Regions from separate parts of the Cupriavidus ulmosensis genome, predicted to be linked through region 2. Evidence: predicted binding sites of a transcription regulator. Region 2 holds the regulator's gene; the other holds the start of a gene.

Region 1 (8,465 bases), 430 kb from region 2:
GCAGCGCCTGGTGGCGGCGCTGGCCGACGCGCTGCCGGCGGGCAGCCTGCGCACCGGCTGCGCGCTGCGCCGGCTGCGCGACCGCGGCACCCACGTCGAACTGGAACTCGAGCTCGAAGCTGGCGGCGGCACGCGCCTGCTGCGCGCGCGCCACGTGGTGCTGGCTCTGCCGCCGCGCCTGGCGCACGAGCGCATCGCCTTCGAGCCGCCGCTGCCCGCGGCGCTGGCCGGCATGCTCGCCGCCACGCCGACCTGGATGGCGGCGCAGGCCAAGGTGGTGACCACCTACGCCCGCCCGTTCTGGCGCCAGGCGGGGCATTCGGGCAATGCTTTCGTGCGCCATGCCCAGGCCATGCTGGGCGAGGTCTTCGATGCCAGCGACGACGCCACCGAGGCCGGCGCGCTGGGCGGCTTCGTCGCGCTCGGCGCGGCGCAGCGCGCCGAGTTCCGGCGCGGCACCGCGCTGCTGGTGGAGAGCCAGCTGGCCCAGCTGTACGGCGCCGAGGCGCAGCACGGCGGCCGCCAGCATCTGCTCGACTGGGCCGACGAGCCGTGGACCTGCAGCCGCGCCGACCGCGCCGGCCCGGCGGCGCTGCCCCAGGCCGATCCCGGGCTGCGCCTGGCGCACTGGTCGGGACGGCTGCATTTCGGCGGCAGCGAGAGCGCCGCGCATGGCGCCGGCCACCTCGAAGGCGCGCTGGAAGCGGCGGCGCGCATCGCGCGGGCGCTGGCGCCGGCGGCGGACGGCGCCGGCGCCGATGCGGGCAATGACGGCAATGACGGCAATGAGGACAGGGCGGCCGAGGCGCGCGCGGCGTTCGCCGCCTGCGTGTCGGCGCGCCGCGAGCAGGCGCCCTCGCGCTATCGCCAGCACCTGGAGCGGCTGTTGTCGAGCCAGCAGCCGCAGCAGCCGACGCAGCGCGCGCTGCTGGCCACCGCGGAGCAGGTCTACAGCGAGGCGCTGGACGCGCTCGACACGCTGCTGCCCGGGCTCGGCGCCGGCCGCGCGGGTCCGGCGCAGGCCGGCCGGCATGCACTGACGCCGGTGCTGCTGGCCGTCTTCGACGGCTGGAACCGGCAGCTCATGGGCGCGGCGCTGGCCTTCAACGGCAGCGCGCGCGCGCTGTCCGGTTTTCCCGAGGAGCATCGGCCGGACGCGGCCTTGCAGCGCGCCATCGTGCTCGACCTGGCGGCGGCGTGGCGCGAGTTCGCGCTGGCGCTGAACGCGCGGCTGCTGGCGGCCGGCGCGCGGCCGGGCAGCGACGGGCCGGGCAGCCACGCGGAGATCGCACGGCGGCCGGCCTAGCGCAGCAGCTTGTTGCGCTCGGCCGCGCTGTACTGGCTGAAGTGGCCTTCGCGCGCGGCCTGCCGGCGCGCGGCGGCGACGACGGCCTTGCTCTTGCCGGGCGCGGCCGGCGCGCTGACCTGCTTGTCCAGCGCGGTGCCGCCGCATCGCGGGCAGGCCGGCGTGGCGCCGGCGCGCACCAGCGTCTCGAAGCGGTGCCCGCAGGCCTGGCAAAGATAGTCGTACAGCGGCATCGTCAACTCCGTTCAACGCGATTCATGGGATTCATGCGATTCATTCGGGTCGCTTCGGTCCGGCATCGGGCCGCGCGGCGCAGTGGCCCGCGGCCGCCGCGCAGCCCTCCAGCGGCCGGTCCGCGGCGGGGGCGTCGGCGCCGAGTCCGACCCATGCGTGCACGGCGGCGACGTCGAAGCCCGCCATGCGCCGCTCGCCGTGCGCCATCAGCGGGCGCCGGATCAGCAGCGGCTCGGCCAGCAGCAGGGCCAGCGCGGTGCCGGCGTCGAGTTCCTCGGGCACCACCTCGCCGGACTTGACGCGCGGCGCCGCGCGGTTGAACCACGCGCCGACCGGCAGCGGCGCCAGGTAGGCCAGCAGCGCCTCGCCGGTCCAGGGCCAGCGCAGCAGGTCGCGCACTTCCAGCGTGTGGCCGGCCGCGCGCAGCAGCGCCTTTTGCCGCGCGTTGCCGCCGCAGCCGGGTTTTTCATAGAAGACGATATGGCTCATGGGCGGTTTCGCTCAGGCTTCCCGCAGCGCGGCGTCGAGCGCGGGCATGGCCATGCGGCGCGCCGCGCGCAGCAGCTGCAGGCCGCGCTCGGCGGCCATGTCGAGCGCGCTGCGGCCGTCGGGCGCGTACAGGTTGGCCGAGGCGCCGTGCGCCAGCAGGATCTGCAGCACCTCCAGCCGGCCGCTGGCCGCGGCCTGCATCAGGCAGGTGATGTCGTCGTCGTTGGCGTGGTCGACCGGCGCGCCGGCCTGGATCAGGCGCACGATGGTCACGGGGTTGCCGTGCAGGCAGGCGAACCAGAGCGCGCCGTTGCCGTCGTCGTTGACCGCGCCGGGCGCGGCCCCGTAGGCCAGCAGCGCCGCGGCCACCGCGTCCTCGCCGCGCCAGGCCGCGCGCATCAGCGGCGTGTCGCCGTTGGCGGCGCGCGCGTGCAGGTCCGGGAAGTCGTGATAGGCCAGCCACGTGGCGAGCGCCGCGGGGATGACCGGCGGCGCGCCGGCGCCGGCCGCTTCGGCGGTGGCCTCGATGACGCGGCCGGCGACGGCCAGCGCGGTGTCGGTGGACGGGATCATGGTGGCGTCTCGCTGTCTGGCGTGGGTCGGAAGGCGCCGCCGGGCCAAGGCGGCCGGCGCCCGCGGGGGATCAGACCGGGCGGTTCTCGTTGGGGTTGCGCACCGGGCCCATCAGCTCCAGCCCTTCGGCGTAGGTGATGGTGTCGAAGGTCACGTCGAAGCGGAGCGCGGCGTCGGCCACCGCGTCGAGCTTGCCGGCGGTGTCGCGCTTCTTCAGGTCGTTCTTCTCCAGGTACAGCAGTTCGAGCATCTCGTTGTAGACGGTGGACTCGAAGATGGGCAGCACGTAGAACATCGCGCCCTTGTACGGCACCTGGTATTTCCTGCTCAGGTCGATGTTGTCGCAGAACAGGAAGTACTTGCCGCCGGCCGTCAGCGTGTCGCCGAGCACCTCGGCCACGTCCTTCAGGTATTCGAAGCTCAGCAGGTAGCCGGCGAAGAACGGCAGCTGCTTCTCGCCGATGGTGGCCACGGCCATCACCTGGTCGCAGGTCAGCTCGGGCGGGCGGGCCTCGTCGGCGAGCCTGGGCGCGAAGCGCAGCGCGAGCTCGCCGCGAAAACCGAAGCGGCCGGACTTGCCGGTGGGGGCCTTGAGCAGCGGGTTGAGCAGGCGGCCTTCGTGTTCGAGACGGGCGAACGCGGTGTCGTCGATCTCCTTGCGGGCAAGCGTGGCGGGCATGGCGGGTCCTTGTCGGTGGAAAGCGTGATGGGCGGGTGGCGTGGGTCGGGGCGGAATCAGGTTCGGGGGTTGCGCATCCAGTCCGCGATCTTGAAGAAGGCGGGCATCAGTTCGTCGCGCAGCGCGGCATCGGCGCCGGTCTCGTCGAGCGCGGCGCGCATGCAGGCCAGCCATGCGTCGCGCTCGGCCGCGCCGATGGCGAAGCCGGCGTGGCGCATGCGCAGGCGCGGATGGCCGTGCTGCGTGGAATAGCGCGGCGGGCCGCCGAGCCATTCGCACAGGTAGCTCACCAGCACCGCCTTGGTCGGCGACAGGTCGGGCTCGTGCATGGCGCGGATGCCGCGCGCGTCGGCGCGCGTGTCCATGTGGCGGTAGAAGGCGTCGACCAGCCGCGCGACCGCGGCGTCGCCGCCGAGGCGCTCGTAGTGCGTCGGCCGCGCGCGTTGCGCCGCGGGCTGCGTCGGCTGCGTGGCCGGCGTCGGTTGCGCGGGCTGCGCGGCGGGATCGGGTCGGGTTGCTGGTGTGTTCATGGCACGGCATTTCCGCAATAACCGTACCAGCCCGGGAAACCGCGCATGCGGCACGCATTGGCGCATGCGGCCGCGCGCGCGGCGCGTCCGGGCAGTGCCGTTCGCGACGAAGTTCGCACGCTTTGTCGGGTTCCCGACAAGCCCGCGCGCGCCGGCGCCGGCCGCGCGCGGCATCCCGCAAAGCCGCGCTGCCGCGCCGTTCGCGGACATTCGGGGCGCATCCGGCGGGGCGCCGCGCGCGCATGGCATGGAAGCTGCTGTTGAGGGCTTGCGCGGACACTGGTCCGGCCGGGGCGTGACTCGACAGAATAAGACCCATACAGGCACGACAGGCTGACATGGTCGCGGCTACGCAACCTTGGTATCAATCCTTCTTCCTGATTGGAGAACTGCAATGTCTCAACTTCGGCAAATCGCCTTCTACGGCAAAGGCGGCATCGGCAAGTCGACCACCTCGCAGAACACGCTGGCGGCGCTGACCGATCTCGGCCAGAAGATCCTGATCGTCGGCTGCGATCCCAAGGCGGACTCGACCCGCCTGATCCTGCACGCGAAGGCGCAGGACACCATCCTCTCGCTGGCCGCCGAGGCCGGCTCGGTGGAAGACCTCGAACTCGAGGACGTGATGAAGATCGGCTACAAGGACATCCGCTGCGTGGAGTCCGGCGGTCCGGAGCCGGGCGTCGGCTGCGCCGGGCGCGGCGTCATCACCTCGATCAACTTCCTCGAGGAGAACGGCGCCTACGACGGCGTGGACTACGTCTCGTACGACGTGCTCGGCGACGTGGTGTGCGGCGGCTTCGCCATGCCGATCCGCGAGAACAAGGCGCAGGAGATCTACATCGTGATGTCGGGCGAGATGATGGCCATGTACGCGGCCAACAATATCTCGAAGGGCATCCTGAAGTACGCCAACAGCGGTGGCGTGCGCCTGGGCGGGCTGGTGTGCAACGAGCGCCAGACCGACAAGGAGCTCGAGCTGGCCGAGGCGCTGGCGAAGATGCTGGGCTCCAGGCTGATCCACTTCGTGCCGCGCGACAACATCGTGCAGCACGCCGAGCTGCGCCGCATGACGGTGCTCGAGTTCGCGCCGGACTCCAAGCAGGCCGGCGAGTACCGCCAGCTCGCCACCAAGATCCACAACAACGCCGGCAACGGCACCATCCCGACCCCGATCACGATGGACCAGCTCGAAGACCTGCTGATGGAGCACGGGATCATGAAGGCCGTCGACGAATCGCAGGTCGGCAAGTCGGCCCAGGAACTGGTCGCGTAACGACCCGCGCGGCGGGCCGCGCAGGCGGCCCGCCCGGCAATCTCAATCTACTTACGGAGTATTTCCATGAGCGCCACCGTTGAAGAGCGCAAGGCCGCGAACAAGGCCCTGATCGACGAAGTGCTGAAGGCCTATCCCGAAAAGATGGCCAAGCGGCGCGCCAAGCATTTGGGCACCTTCGAGGACGGCAAGCCCGACTGTGGCGTCAAATCCAACATCAAGTCGCTGCCCGGCGTGATGACCATCCGCGGCTGCGCCTATGCGGGCTCCAAGGGCGTGGTGTGGGGCCCGATCAAGGACATGATCCACATCAGCCACGGCCCGGTGGGCTGCGGCCAGTATTCGTGGGCCGCGCGCCGCAACTACTACATCGGCACCACCGGCATCGACACCTTCGTGACGATGCAGTTCACCTCGGACTTCCAGGAAAAGGACATCGTCTTCGGCGGCGACAAGAAGCTCGACAAGATCATCGACGAGATCCAGGAACTGTTCCCGCTGAACAAGGGCATCTCGATCCAGAGCGAATGCCCGATCGGCCTGATCGGCGACGACATCGAGGCGGTCTCCAAGCGCAAGAGCAAGCAGTACGAAGGCCACACCATCGTGCCGGTGCGCTGCGAGGGCTTCCGCGGCGTGAGCCAGTCGCTGGGCCACCACCTGGCCAACGACGCCATCCGCGACTGGGTGTTCGACAAGGCCGACCCCGACAAGCGCCCGGACTTCGTCTCCACGCCCTACGACGTGGCCATCATCGGCGACTACAACATCGGCGGCGACGCCTGGTCCAGCCGCATCCTGCTCGAGGAGATCGGCCTGCGCGTGATCGCGCAGTGGTCGGGCGACGGCTCGATCGCCGAGCTGGAGAACACGCCGCGGGCCAAGCTCAACGTGCTGCACTGCTACCGCTCGATGAACTACATCAGCCGGCACATGGAGGAGAAGTACGGCATTCCCTGGGTGGAATACAACTTCTTCGGCCCGACCATGATCGAGAAGAGCCTGCGCGAGATCGCCAGCCACTTCGACGACACCATCAAGGCCAACGCCGAGAAGGTGATCGCCAAGTACCGGCCGCTGATGGACGCGGTGCTCGCCAAGTTCAAGCCGCGCCTGCAGGGCAAGAAGGTGATGCTGTTCGTCGGCGGGCTGCGCCCGCGCCACGTGATCGGGGCCTACGAGGACCTCGGCATGGAGGTGGTCGGCACCGGCTACGAGTTCGGCCACAACGACGACTACCAGCGCACCACGCACTACGTGAAGGACGGCACGCTGATCTACGACGACGTGACCGGCTACGAGTTCGAGAAGTTCGTCGAGCAGGTCCAGCCCGACCTGGTCGGCTCGGGCATCAAGGAAAAGTACGTGTTCCAGAAGATGGGCGTGCCGTTCCGCCAGATGCACAGCTGGGACTACTCGGGCCCGTACCACGGCTACGACGGCTTCGCCATCTTCGCGCGCGACATGGACATGGCGATCTCCAGCCCGGTGTGGGGCCTGGCCAAGGCGCCCTGGAAAAAAGCCGCCTGAGCCTGCGCGGCCGGCGCCTGCCGGCCGCGCGCGCCGCATCCACAGCAACCGCATATCAGGAGTACCCCATGCCGCAATCCGCAGACAAGATCCTCGACCACGAACTGCTGTTCCGCGAGCCGGAATACCAGGAGATCTTCCGCACCAAGAAGGAAAACTTCGAGTTCAACCACGCCGACGAGACCGTCAAGCAGATCGTCGAGTGGACCAAGACCGAGGACTACAAGCAGAAGAATTTCGCGCGCGACTCGCTCACCGTCAATCCCGCCAAGGCCTGCCAGCCGCTCGGCGCGGTCTACGTGGCCAACGGCTTTCACAAGACGCTGAGCTTCGTGCACGGCTCGCAGGGCTGCGTGGCCTACTACCGCTCGCATTTCTCGCGCCATTTCAAGGAGCCCACCTCGTGCGTGAGCTCCTCGATGACCGAGGACGCCGCCGTGTTCGGCGGCATGAACAACATGATCGACGGCCTGGCCAACGCCTACAGTCTGTACAAGCCCGAGATGATCGCGGTTTCCACCACCTGCATGGCCGAGGTGATCGGCGACGACCTCGACGCCTTCATCAAGAACAGCAAGCAGAAGGGCAGCGTGCCGGAGGACTACGACGTGCCGTTCGCGCATACGCCGGCCTTCGTCGGCAGCCACGTCACCGGCTACGACAACGCGCTGCTCGGCATCCTCAAGCATTTCTGGGACGGCAAGGCGGGCACCACCGCGCCGCTCGCGCGCGTGCCCGACGAGAGCGTCAACTTCATCGGCGGCTTCGACGGCTACGTGGTCGGCAACATGAAGGAGATCCGCCGCATCTTCGAACTGTTCGGCGTGCAGGTCAACGTGATCTGCGACCCGTCGGAGACCTGGAACACCCCGACCGACGGCGAGTTCCGCATGTACGAGGGCGGCACCACCAAGGTAGAGGTCGAGCGCGCGCTGCACGCCAGGGCCACCTTCGTGTTCCAGGAATACTGCTGCGAGAAGACCAGCAAGTTCATCGCCGAGCACGGCCAGGAAGTGGTGGTGCTGAACGCGCCGGTCGGCGTGGCCGGCACCGACCATTTCCTGATGGAGATCGCGCGCGTGACCGGCAAGCCGATCCCGGCGCAGCTGGAAAAGGAGCGCGGCCAGCTGGTCGACGCGATGGCCGACAGCCAGGCCCACCTGCACGGCAAGCGCTTCGCGCTGTACGGCGACCCCGACCAGATGCTGGGCTACACGCAGTTCCTGCTGGAGCTCGGCGCCGAGCCGGCCCACGTGCTGGCGACCAACGGCAACGAGGCCTGGGCCGCCAAGGTGCAGGCGCTGTTCGACGCCTCGCCCTATGGCGCCGGCTGCAAGGCCTACCCCAAGCGCGACCTGTGGCACCTGCGCTCGCTGCTGTTTACCGAGCCGGTGGATTTCCTGATCGGCAACACCTACGGCAAGTACCTCGAGCGCGACACCAAGACGCCGCTGGTGCGCATGGTGTTCCCGATCTTCGACCGCCACCACTACCACCGCTACCCCACCTGGGGCTACGACGGCGCGCTGCGGATCCTGGTCACGCTGCTCGACGAGTTCTTCGAGACGCTCGATGCCAACACCATCGTCGCCGCGCAGACCGACTACAGCTACGACATCATCCGCTGAGGCAGGGAGGCCGTCATGGCAGACACGGTGCTGGTCAAGCTCACGCAGGACGGCCGCAAGGTCGAGGTGATCGACGGCTGGGTCTGCCTGGCCGGCGCGCGCGAGGCCGACCGCCTGGTGCCGGTGCTCGAGCACCCGAACCGGCAGGGCATCGCCCGCGCGGTGCCGGGCGCCACGCACATGGCCGGCCGCGTGCCGCTGACGCACGCGGAAGCCGCCA
Region 2 (8,465 bases):
CGAGCACCACCGCCGCGCTGGCGATGGGCGACGCGCTGGCGGTGGCGGTGCTGGACGCGCGCGGCTTCGGCGAGGAAGACTTCGCCCGCTCGCACCCGGGCGGCGCGCTCGGGCGCAAGCTGCTCACGCACGTGCGCGACGTCATGCGCAGCGGCAACGCCGTGCCCAAGGTACGCGAAAACACGCCGCTGGCCCAGGCGCTGATGGAAATCACCCGCAAGGGCATGGCCATGACCGCCGTGGTGGACCCGGACGAGCGCCTGATCGGCGTGTTCACCGACGGCGACCTGCGCCGCCTGCTGGAGACGCCGCGCGACTGGAAGACCATGCCGATCAGCGAGGTCATGCACCGCTCGCCCCACGCCGTGGGCCCGGACCAGCTCGCCGTGGAAGCGGTGCAGGTGATGGAGGCCAACCGCATCAACCAGATGCTGGTGGTCGACGCCGACGGCCGCCTGGTGGGCGCGCTGCACATCCACGACCTGACCCGCGCCAAGGTCATCTGAGGCCGGCCACGACACATGCGGGAATTCCTGTCCTCCCTCGGCCGGCTCGGCATGCGGCTGCTGCCCCTGCTGCTGATGGCGCTGGTGGCCGGCAGCACGTTCTGGCTGGTGCAGGTCAATTCGCCGCGCGAGGCGCCCGCCGGGCCGGTCGGCGCCAAACACGAGCCGGACTACTACATGGTCCGCTTCTCGGCCACCGAGCTGGCCGAGGACGGCAACACCAAGATGCGCTTCACCGGCGACAAGATGATCCACTTCGCCGACGACCAGACCTACGAAGTGACCAGGCCGGCCATGCGCGCCTACGAGATCGGCCGCCCGCCGGTCACGGGCCATGCCGACCGCGGCACCATGAACGCCGAGGGCTCGGTGGTGGACCTGTTCGGCAACGCCCTGATCGTGCGCGCGCAGGGGCCCGACCCGTCCAAGGACCCACCCATGACGGCCGCCTCCGAGTATTTCCAGGTGCTGGTCAACGACGACATCGTCAAGACCGACAAGGCCGTCAAGCTCACGCGCGGGCCTTCCGTGATGACCGCCAACGGGCTCGTCTTCAACAACGTCACCCGCGAAGTACAATTGCTGGGTAACGTACACGGCACCATCATCACGGTCCCGCCGCCGGCCAGCCCCGCGGCCAGGCCGTGAGCAGGGCCTGACGTGGCCCCACCCGGAAACCGCCAGAGAAACGAAGCCGCCCGCGGGCCACAGCCGTCCGCGCCAACCGCCACCACGCCAATATGAATCCATTCCTGACGACATCGTCCTGTCGCCGCCGCGGCACGGCTGCCCTGATGACGGCCGCGGCCCTCCTCGGCCTGGCGCTGGTCGCGCCGGCCCGCGCCGAGAAGGCCGACCGCGACAAGCCGCTAGTGCTGGAGGCCGACAACGCCAGCTACGACGACGTCAAGCAGGTGTACGTACTGACCGGCAACGTGGTGCTGACCAAGGGCACGATGGTGCTGAAGTCGGACGCGGCGGAAGTGCGCACCGACCCCGAGGGCTACCAGTACGCGGTGGCCACCTCCAAGGGCGGCAAGCAGGCCTACATCCGCCAGAAGCGCGACAACGTCGATGAATACATCGACGGCTGGGGCGACCGCATCGAGTCCGACGGCAAGCAGGACCTGTCCAAGCTGATCGGCCACGCCCGCATGGCGCGCCTGGCCGGCGCCAAGCTGATCGACGAGATCCGCGGCGCGGTGATCACCTACGACAGCCGCAACGAGTTCTACACGGCCACCGGCGGCACCGACAACGCCACCGCGGGCAGCCCGTCAGGGCGCGTGCGCGCGGTGCTGTCGCCGCGCCAGGAGCAGCCCGCCAGCGGCGCCGCCGCCAGCGCGCTGCCGCTCAAGCCCGCGCCGGCCCCCGCCGCCCCCTGACCCCGCCGCAGCCGACCCACGGATTCACGCCTTCATGACCGCTACCTTGACCGAACCGTCGTCCGCGACCAACGTCCTGACCGAAAGCAGCACGCTCGTCGTGCGCCACCTGAAGAAGCGCTACGGCTCGCGCACGGTGGTCAAGGACGTGTCGCTCGACGTGAAGAGCGGCGAGGTGGTGGGCCTGCTCGGCCCCAACGGCGCGGGCAAGACCACCTCGTTCTACATGATCGTCGGGCTGGTGGCGCTGGACGAGGGCGACATCGTGCTCGACGACAAGCACATCAGCGGCCTGGCCATCCACGAGCGCGCCCGCATGGGCCTGTCCTACCTGCCGCAGGAAGCGTCGGTGTTCCGCAAGCTCAACGTGCAGGAGAACATCCGCGCCGTGCTGGAATTGCAGGTCCACGACGGCAAGCCGCTGGCCAAGGCCGAGATCGAGCGGCGCCTGGACACCCTGCTCGACGACCTGCAGATCGCCCACCTGCGCGACAACCCGGCGCTGTCGCTGTCGGGCGGCGAGCGCCGCCGCGTGGAAATCGCGCGCGCGCTGGCCTCCGCGCCGCGCTTCATCCTGCTCGACGAGCCGTTCGCCGGCGTGGACCCGATCGCGGTGGGCGAGATCCAGCGCATCGTCAGCTTCCTCAAGGCGCGCAACATCGGCGTGCTGATCACCGACCACAACGTGCGCGAGACCCTGGGCATCTGCGACCACGCCTACATCATCAGCGAAGGCACGGTGCTGGCGTCCGGACAGCCGGAAGACATCATCGCCAATGAGTCGGTGCGCAAGGTCTACCTGGGCGAGAACTTCCGCATGTAGCCGCGGGAGGGGCACGCGGGGACACCCGCGAGGCGGCGTTCATGCCGCCTTTCGCCCCGCAAACGATCACGGCGACGCCAGCGATAGCAATTTCCGTTCCACCAGTACGGAAGTTGGGCATAAAATAGCTCGCATGAAACCGTCGCTACAGCTCCGCCTCTCGCAACATCTCGCGCTCACGCCGCAACTCCAGCAGTCGATCCGCCTGCTGCAACTGTCCACGCTCGAACTGCAGCAGGAAGTGGAACAGGCCCTGACCGAGAATCCGCTGCTCGAACGCGAGAACGACTGGATCGAAAGCCCGCTGCGCGTGGCCGCCGACGGCTCGGTCAACCTGCAGAGCGCGCCCGCGCCGGCCCCCGCCGACGGCCAGGGCACCAGCGAGAACCGCGCCGACGGCGCCGCCGACAGCGAGGACAGCTACAGCGACAGCGGCGAGGACTACGGCAACGACTGGAGCCTGGACGACTTCGCCCGCCGCCCGCAAGGCGACGAGGACGAAAAGACCCCGATGCAGTTGCGCGACGCGGAGCCCACGCTGCGCGAGCACCTGATGGAGCAGCTCGCCCCGCTGAAGATCTCCATGCGCGACAAGGGCCTGGCCATCTTCCTGATCGAGTCGCTCGACGACGACGGCTACCTGAGCGCCTCGCTCGAGGAAATCTGCACGGAACTGCCCGAGGAGCTCGAATTCGAGCTCGACGAGGTGCACGCCATCCTCACGCTGCTGCAGAGCTTCGACCCCGCCGGCGTGGGCGCGCGCAACGCCGCCGAATGCCTGGCGCTGCAGCTGCGCCGGCTCAAGCATCCGCAGCGCGAGCTGGCCCTGACCATCGTCACCAGCCATCTCGAACTGCTCGCGGTGCGCGACTACACGCGCCTGAAGAAGGCGCTGCAGGTCGACGAGGCCGACCTCAAGGCCGCGCACGAGCTGATCCGCTCGCTCGCGCCCTACCCCGGCCATGCCTACAGCCGCCCCGAGGCCGACTTCGTCGTGCCCGACGTGTTCGTGCGGAAAATGAGCGGCGGCTGGATCGCGCAGCTCAACCCGGATGTGATGCCGCGGCTACGCATCAACGACATGTACGCGCAGATCCTGCGCGGCGCAAAAGGCGACTCCGGCGCGGCCGGGCTGCAGCAGAAGCTGCAGGAAGCGCGCTGGCTCATCAAGAATATCCAGCAGCGCTTCGACACCATATTGCGCGTCGCACAAGCGATTGTCGAACGTCAAAAGAACTTCTTCACCCACGGGGAAATTGCGATGCGCCCCTTGGTTTTGCGGGAGATTGCCGATACACTGGGTTTACACGAGTCCACCATCTCTCGGGTGACAACCAATAAATACATGGCAACGCCGATGGGGACTTTCGAGCTGAAGTACTTCTTCGGCAGTCACGTATCCACGGAAACCGGCGGCGCGGCCTCATCAACGGCAATCAGGGCGTTGATCAAGCAACTCATAGGAGCCGAAGACCCCAGGAACCCCCTGTCGGACAGCAGGATCGCCGAACTGCTCGGCGAGCAAGGCTTCGTGGTGGCCCGGCGAACCGTGGCCAAATACCGTGAAGCGCTGAAAATCCCTGCCGTCAATCTCCGCAAGACTTTGTAGCCGAGCCGCACCGCCTGCCTGGTGTGGCTCTTTCAGAAGGAGAAACGCTATGAACTTCAAGATCAGTGGACACCACTTGGACATCACGCCCCCGCTGCGTGAGTACGTGGAAACGAAACTGGAGCGTATCGTCAGGCATTTCGATCAAGTCATTGGCGTAAGCGTGCTGCTCTCTGTCGACAATACAAAAGAAAAGGACCGGCGGCAGTATGCGGAAATCAATCTACATCTCAAGGGCAAGGACATCTTTGTCGAGGCGCATCACGAAGACCTGTATGCCGCCATCGACGCACTGGTCGACAAGCTCGACCGGCAGGTGATTCGCCACAAGGATCGCGTGCAGAGCCACGACCGCGACGCGGTCAAGTACCAGATGGCCGCATCGCAGATGCAGCAATGACCGTGCCTGGCGGCCCGCCAAGGGGGCCGCCGGTGTCAGTCCCTTGAACCAGAACAAGCCGCGCCCGTTGCGCGGCTTTTTTGCGCCGTCCGCTTTCGTGTCCACCCTCGCGCCGGCGGCCGTTGCGCAATGCCACAAGGGGATTCCGCAACGCCCCGCCGCCGGTGTATGCTGCGCAATACATGAACGGTGGTTCAGCGATTCCGGGCATGCGCGCGGCACCGCTTCCGCGCACGGGCTATTGCGATGCACAAGGCGGGGGCGGGCCTGCTCTATAATGGCCAGACGCCCGACACCGGCATGGGACAACCGGTGCAATGCGGGTATGAGCCGGCACCAGCCTTTTCATCCCCTTTTTGCCTGGCGCGCCCCCCTGCCGGCCCCGGGCCTGCTTACTAGAAAAACCTGCGCATTCCACATGAATCGTTTGGCTAAATTGCTGCCACCCGGCAACATCAACCTCGACGTCAGCGTCACCAGCAAGAAGCGGGTGTTCGAACAGGCCGGGCTCCTCTTCGAGAACAACCACGGCGTAGCGCGCGCCACCGTGACCGACAACCTGTTTGCCCGCGAATCGCTGGGCTCGACCGGCCTCGGCGCCGGCGTGGCCATTCCGCACGGCCGCATCAAGGGCCTGAAGCAGCCGCTGGCCGGCTTCATGCGCCTGGCCGAGCCGATCCCGTTCGAGTCGCCGGACGGCAAGCCGGTATCGCTGCTGATCTTCCTGCTGGTGCCCGAGCAGGCCACCCAGCAACACCTGGAAATCCTCTCCGAGATCGCCCAGCTGCTGTCCGACCGCGAGATGCGCGAAGGACTCGCCACCCTGCCCACTTCCGATGCCGTGCACCAGTTGCTGACGCAATGGCATCCCTGATCCGCCTGGGCAGCCGCCACCCGGCACGCCGGGCGACGGCCCGCCCGGCCTGAAAGCCCGTCCCCCGAAAGTAGCCGCATGGAACTCACTGGCGTCACCTCGCAGTCGATCTTCGACGACAACGCAGCCGACATCAAACTCTCCTGGGTTGCTGGGCTGGAAGGCGCGGACCGCGCCTTCGACGTCGAGTTCGCGCGCGAAGCCACCTCCGCCGCCGACCTCGTCGGCCACCTGAACCTGATCCACCCGAACCGGATCCAGGTGCTCGGCAAGCCGGAGATCACCTACTACCAGCGCCTCGACGACGAGATGCGCAAGCGCCAGATGGGCGAGCTGATCCTGCTCGAGCCGCCGTTCCTGGTGATCGCCGACGGCATGGAGCCGCCGCCCGACCTGGAACTGCGCTGCACGCGCTCGTCCACGCCGCTGTTCACCACGCCGGTGTCCTCGGCCGCGGTGATCGACCACCTGCGACTCTATCTCTCGCGGATCTCCGCGCCGCGCGTGACCATGCACGGCGTGTTCCTCGACATCCTCGGCATGGGCGTGCTGATCATGGGCGAGTCGGGCCTGGGCAAGAGCGAGCTCGGCCTGGAACTGATCTCGCGCGGACACGGGCTGGTGGCCGACGACGCGGTGGACTTCGTGCGCCTGGGGCCGGACTTCATCGAAGGCCGCTGCCCGCCGCTGCTGCAGAACCTGCTCGAGGTGCGCGGACTGGGCCTGCTCGACATCAAGACCATCTTCGGCGAGACCGCGGTGCGCCGGAAGATGAAGATGAAGCTGGTGGTGCAGCTCGTGCGCCGCAACGACGGCGAGTTCGAGCGCCTGCCGCTCGATTCGCAATACCTCGACGTGCTCGGCCTGCCGATCCACATGGTCAAGATCCAGGTGGCGGCCGGCCGCAACCTCGCCGTGCTGGTCGAGGCCGCCGTGCGCAACACCATCCTGCGCCTGCGCGGCATCGACACGCTGCGCGACTTCATGGACCGCCAGCGCGCGGCGATGCAGGCCGACGTGGTCGCGCGCGGCCAGGGCCGGCTGCTCTGAAGCGCCGGGAGCGCGGGCGCGCGCGCGCAGAAAGCGCGCCCGCCCCGCGCGGTTTTTCATTTGCTTACATTGCTTGCGGGTCCAGGCCGTCAACGGCTTTGGGACATCGTCCGTTTTGTGCTGTAATGGGCATCGAGCCCACCCCGAGCCGCCGCGCCGACAGGCCGGCGGCCATGACGTTTTCCACAGCCAGGAGAGCAAGCATGAAGAAGATGATCGCGATGTGCGCGCTGGTAGCCCCGCTGTTCGCCAGCGTGGCGTTTGCCCAGACGGCTGCGGCCCCCGCCGCACCCGCCGCCCCCGCGGCGGCACCCGCAGCCGCCAACACCCAGCAGGACAAGATGAAGGCCTGCAACACCCAGGCTTCCGGCAAGAAGGGCGACGAGCGCAAGACCTTCATGAAGGGCTGCCTGTCGAACAAGCCGGCGGCGGCGCCCGGCAACAGCCAGCAGGAAAAGATGAAGGCGTGCAACAAGGACGCCACCGGCAAGAAGGGCGACGAGCGCAAGGCCTTCATGAAGGATTGCCTGTCCAAGTAAAAGGGCCGCCCTTGCGGCAAGGCACGCAGTCGAATGGCGAACCCCGGTTCGCCATTTTTCTTGGCGCCCGCGCCGTCATGACGGCGTCATTCCCCTGATGTTATGCTTGTGACGCTATGCGCATCATACTTATCACCGGAATTTCCGGCTCCGGCAAGTCGGTCGCCCTGAACGTACTGGAAGACGCGGGCTACTACTGCGTCGACAACCTGCCAGCGCAGTTCATCCCCGAGCTGGCGCGCTATCTCGCGTCCCAGGGCTACACGCATTTGGGCGTCGCCACCGACATCCGCAGCCGCGAATCGCTCGACCAGCTGCCGGGCACGCTGCGCGACCTCGCGGCCGAGCACCAGGTCCGCGTGGTGTTCCTGACCGCCAATACCGACGCGCTGGTGCAGCGCTACTCGGAGACGCGGCGGCGCCACCCGCTGTCCATGCGCACGGAGAAACCCGGCGCGGCCGGCGAGAACAATGCAGACAATGTCGCCGCTGCCGCGCCGCTCAACGACACCTCGCTGGTCGAGGCGATCGAGATGGAGCGCGAGCTGCTCAGCCCGCTGGCCGAGGCCGCGCACCGCATCGACACCAGCAACGTGCGCACCAACACGCTGCGCGCCTGGATCAAGGAATTCGTGCGCGAAGACGGCCTGCAGCTCACGCTGCTGTTCGAGTCGTTCGGCTTCAAGCACGGCGTGCCCAGCGACGCGGACATGGTGTTCGACGTGCGCTCGCTGCCCAACCCGTACTACGACCTCGCCCTGCGCCCGCTGACCGGGCGCGACGCGCCGGTGATCGACTTCCTGCAGAGCCAGCCGATGGTGCTGGCGATGGCCGAGGACATCCGCGCCTACGTCGAAAAGTGGCTGCCGAGTTTCATCGCCGACAACCGCAGCTACCTGACCGTGGCCATCGGCTGCACCGGCGGCCAGCACCGTTCGGTCTACATCGCCGAAAGACTTGCCAACTATTTCCGCGCGCATGGTAATGTGCTGGTGAGACACCGCGAGCTCGCGCCGGGCGGCTGATACACGCTGCCGCGCCCGCCTTCGCGGCCCGGCCCCGGCAGCCGGTGCCCGGCACCGCTGCCCGCCCGCAACCTTTGCTGGCTCAGCATGTCCTCACGCGCCACGCCCGCCGCACCCGGCCCATCCGCCTCGCCTTCCCTGTCCGCCACATCGGCGCCGCCCACGCTGGATAGCCTGCCGCTGTTCCCGCTGAACACCGTGCTGTTCCCCGACGGCCTGCTGCCGCTGCGCGTGTTCGAGGCGCGCTACGTCGA

Evidence for each region. The regulator sigma-54, encoded in region 2, starts transcription at its own class of promoters, with help from an activator protein. The targets are predictions, from matches to a motif close to TGGCANGNAANCTGCTTT.
Region 1: a site for sigma-54 is predicted at 4,055-4,072, ahead of nifH (nitrogenase iron protein). Genes of this name have one in related genera too.

What each region holds. Positions count from the first base shown of each region.
Region 1 covers NZ_CDRMWP010000001.1:919,774-928,238, forward strand. Annotated here, with positions in the region: gene ACWTPI_RS04210 (flavin monoamine oxidase family protein) at 1-1,306, shown strand, start outside; gene ACWTPI_RS04215 (FmdB family zinc ribbon protein) at 1,303-1,539, opposite strand; gene ACWTPI_RS04220 (ArsC/Spx/MgsR family protein) at 1,580-2,029, opposite strand; gene ACWTPI_RS04225 (ankyrin repeat domain-containing protein) at 2,042-2,602, opposite strand; gene ACWTPI_RS04230 (hypothetical protein) at 2,673-3,281, opposite strand; gene ACWTPI_RS04235 (group II truncated hemoglobin) at 3,338-3,811, opposite strand; gene nifH (nitrogenase iron protein) at 4,206-5,087, shown strand; gene nifD (nitrogenase molybdenum-iron protein alpha chain) at 5,154-6,617, shown strand; gene nifK (nitrogenase molybdenum-iron protein subunit beta) at 6,686-8,245, shown strand; gene ACWTPI_RS04255 (hypothetical protein) at 8,261-8,465, shown strand, end outside.
Region 2 covers NZ_CDRMWP010000001.1:490,544-499,008, reverse strand. Annotated here, with positions in the region: gene ACWTPI_RS02270 (KpsF/GutQ family sugar-phosphate isomerase) at 1-506, shown strand, start outside; gene lptC (LPS export ABC transporter periplasmic protein LptC) at 522-1,154, shown strand; gene lptA (lipopolysaccharide transport periplasmic protein LptA) at 1,247-1,891, shown strand; gene lptB (LPS export ABC transporter ATP-binding protein) at 1,926-2,714, shown strand; gene ACWTPI_RS02250 (RNA polymerase factor sigma-54) at 2,848-4,323, shown strand; gene hpf (ribosome hibernation-promoting factor, HPF/YfiA family) at 4,373-4,723, shown strand; gene ptsN (PTS IIA-like nitrogen regulatory protein PtsN) at 5,142-5,597, shown strand; gene hprK (HPr(Ser) kinase/phosphatase) at 5,676-6,647, shown strand; gene ACWTPI_RS02230 (PsiF family protein) at 6,851-7,186, shown strand; gene rapZ (RNase adapter RapZ) at 7,303-8,211, shown strand; gene ACWTPI_RS02220 (LON peptidase substrate-binding domain-containing protein) at 8,299-8,465, shown strand, end outside.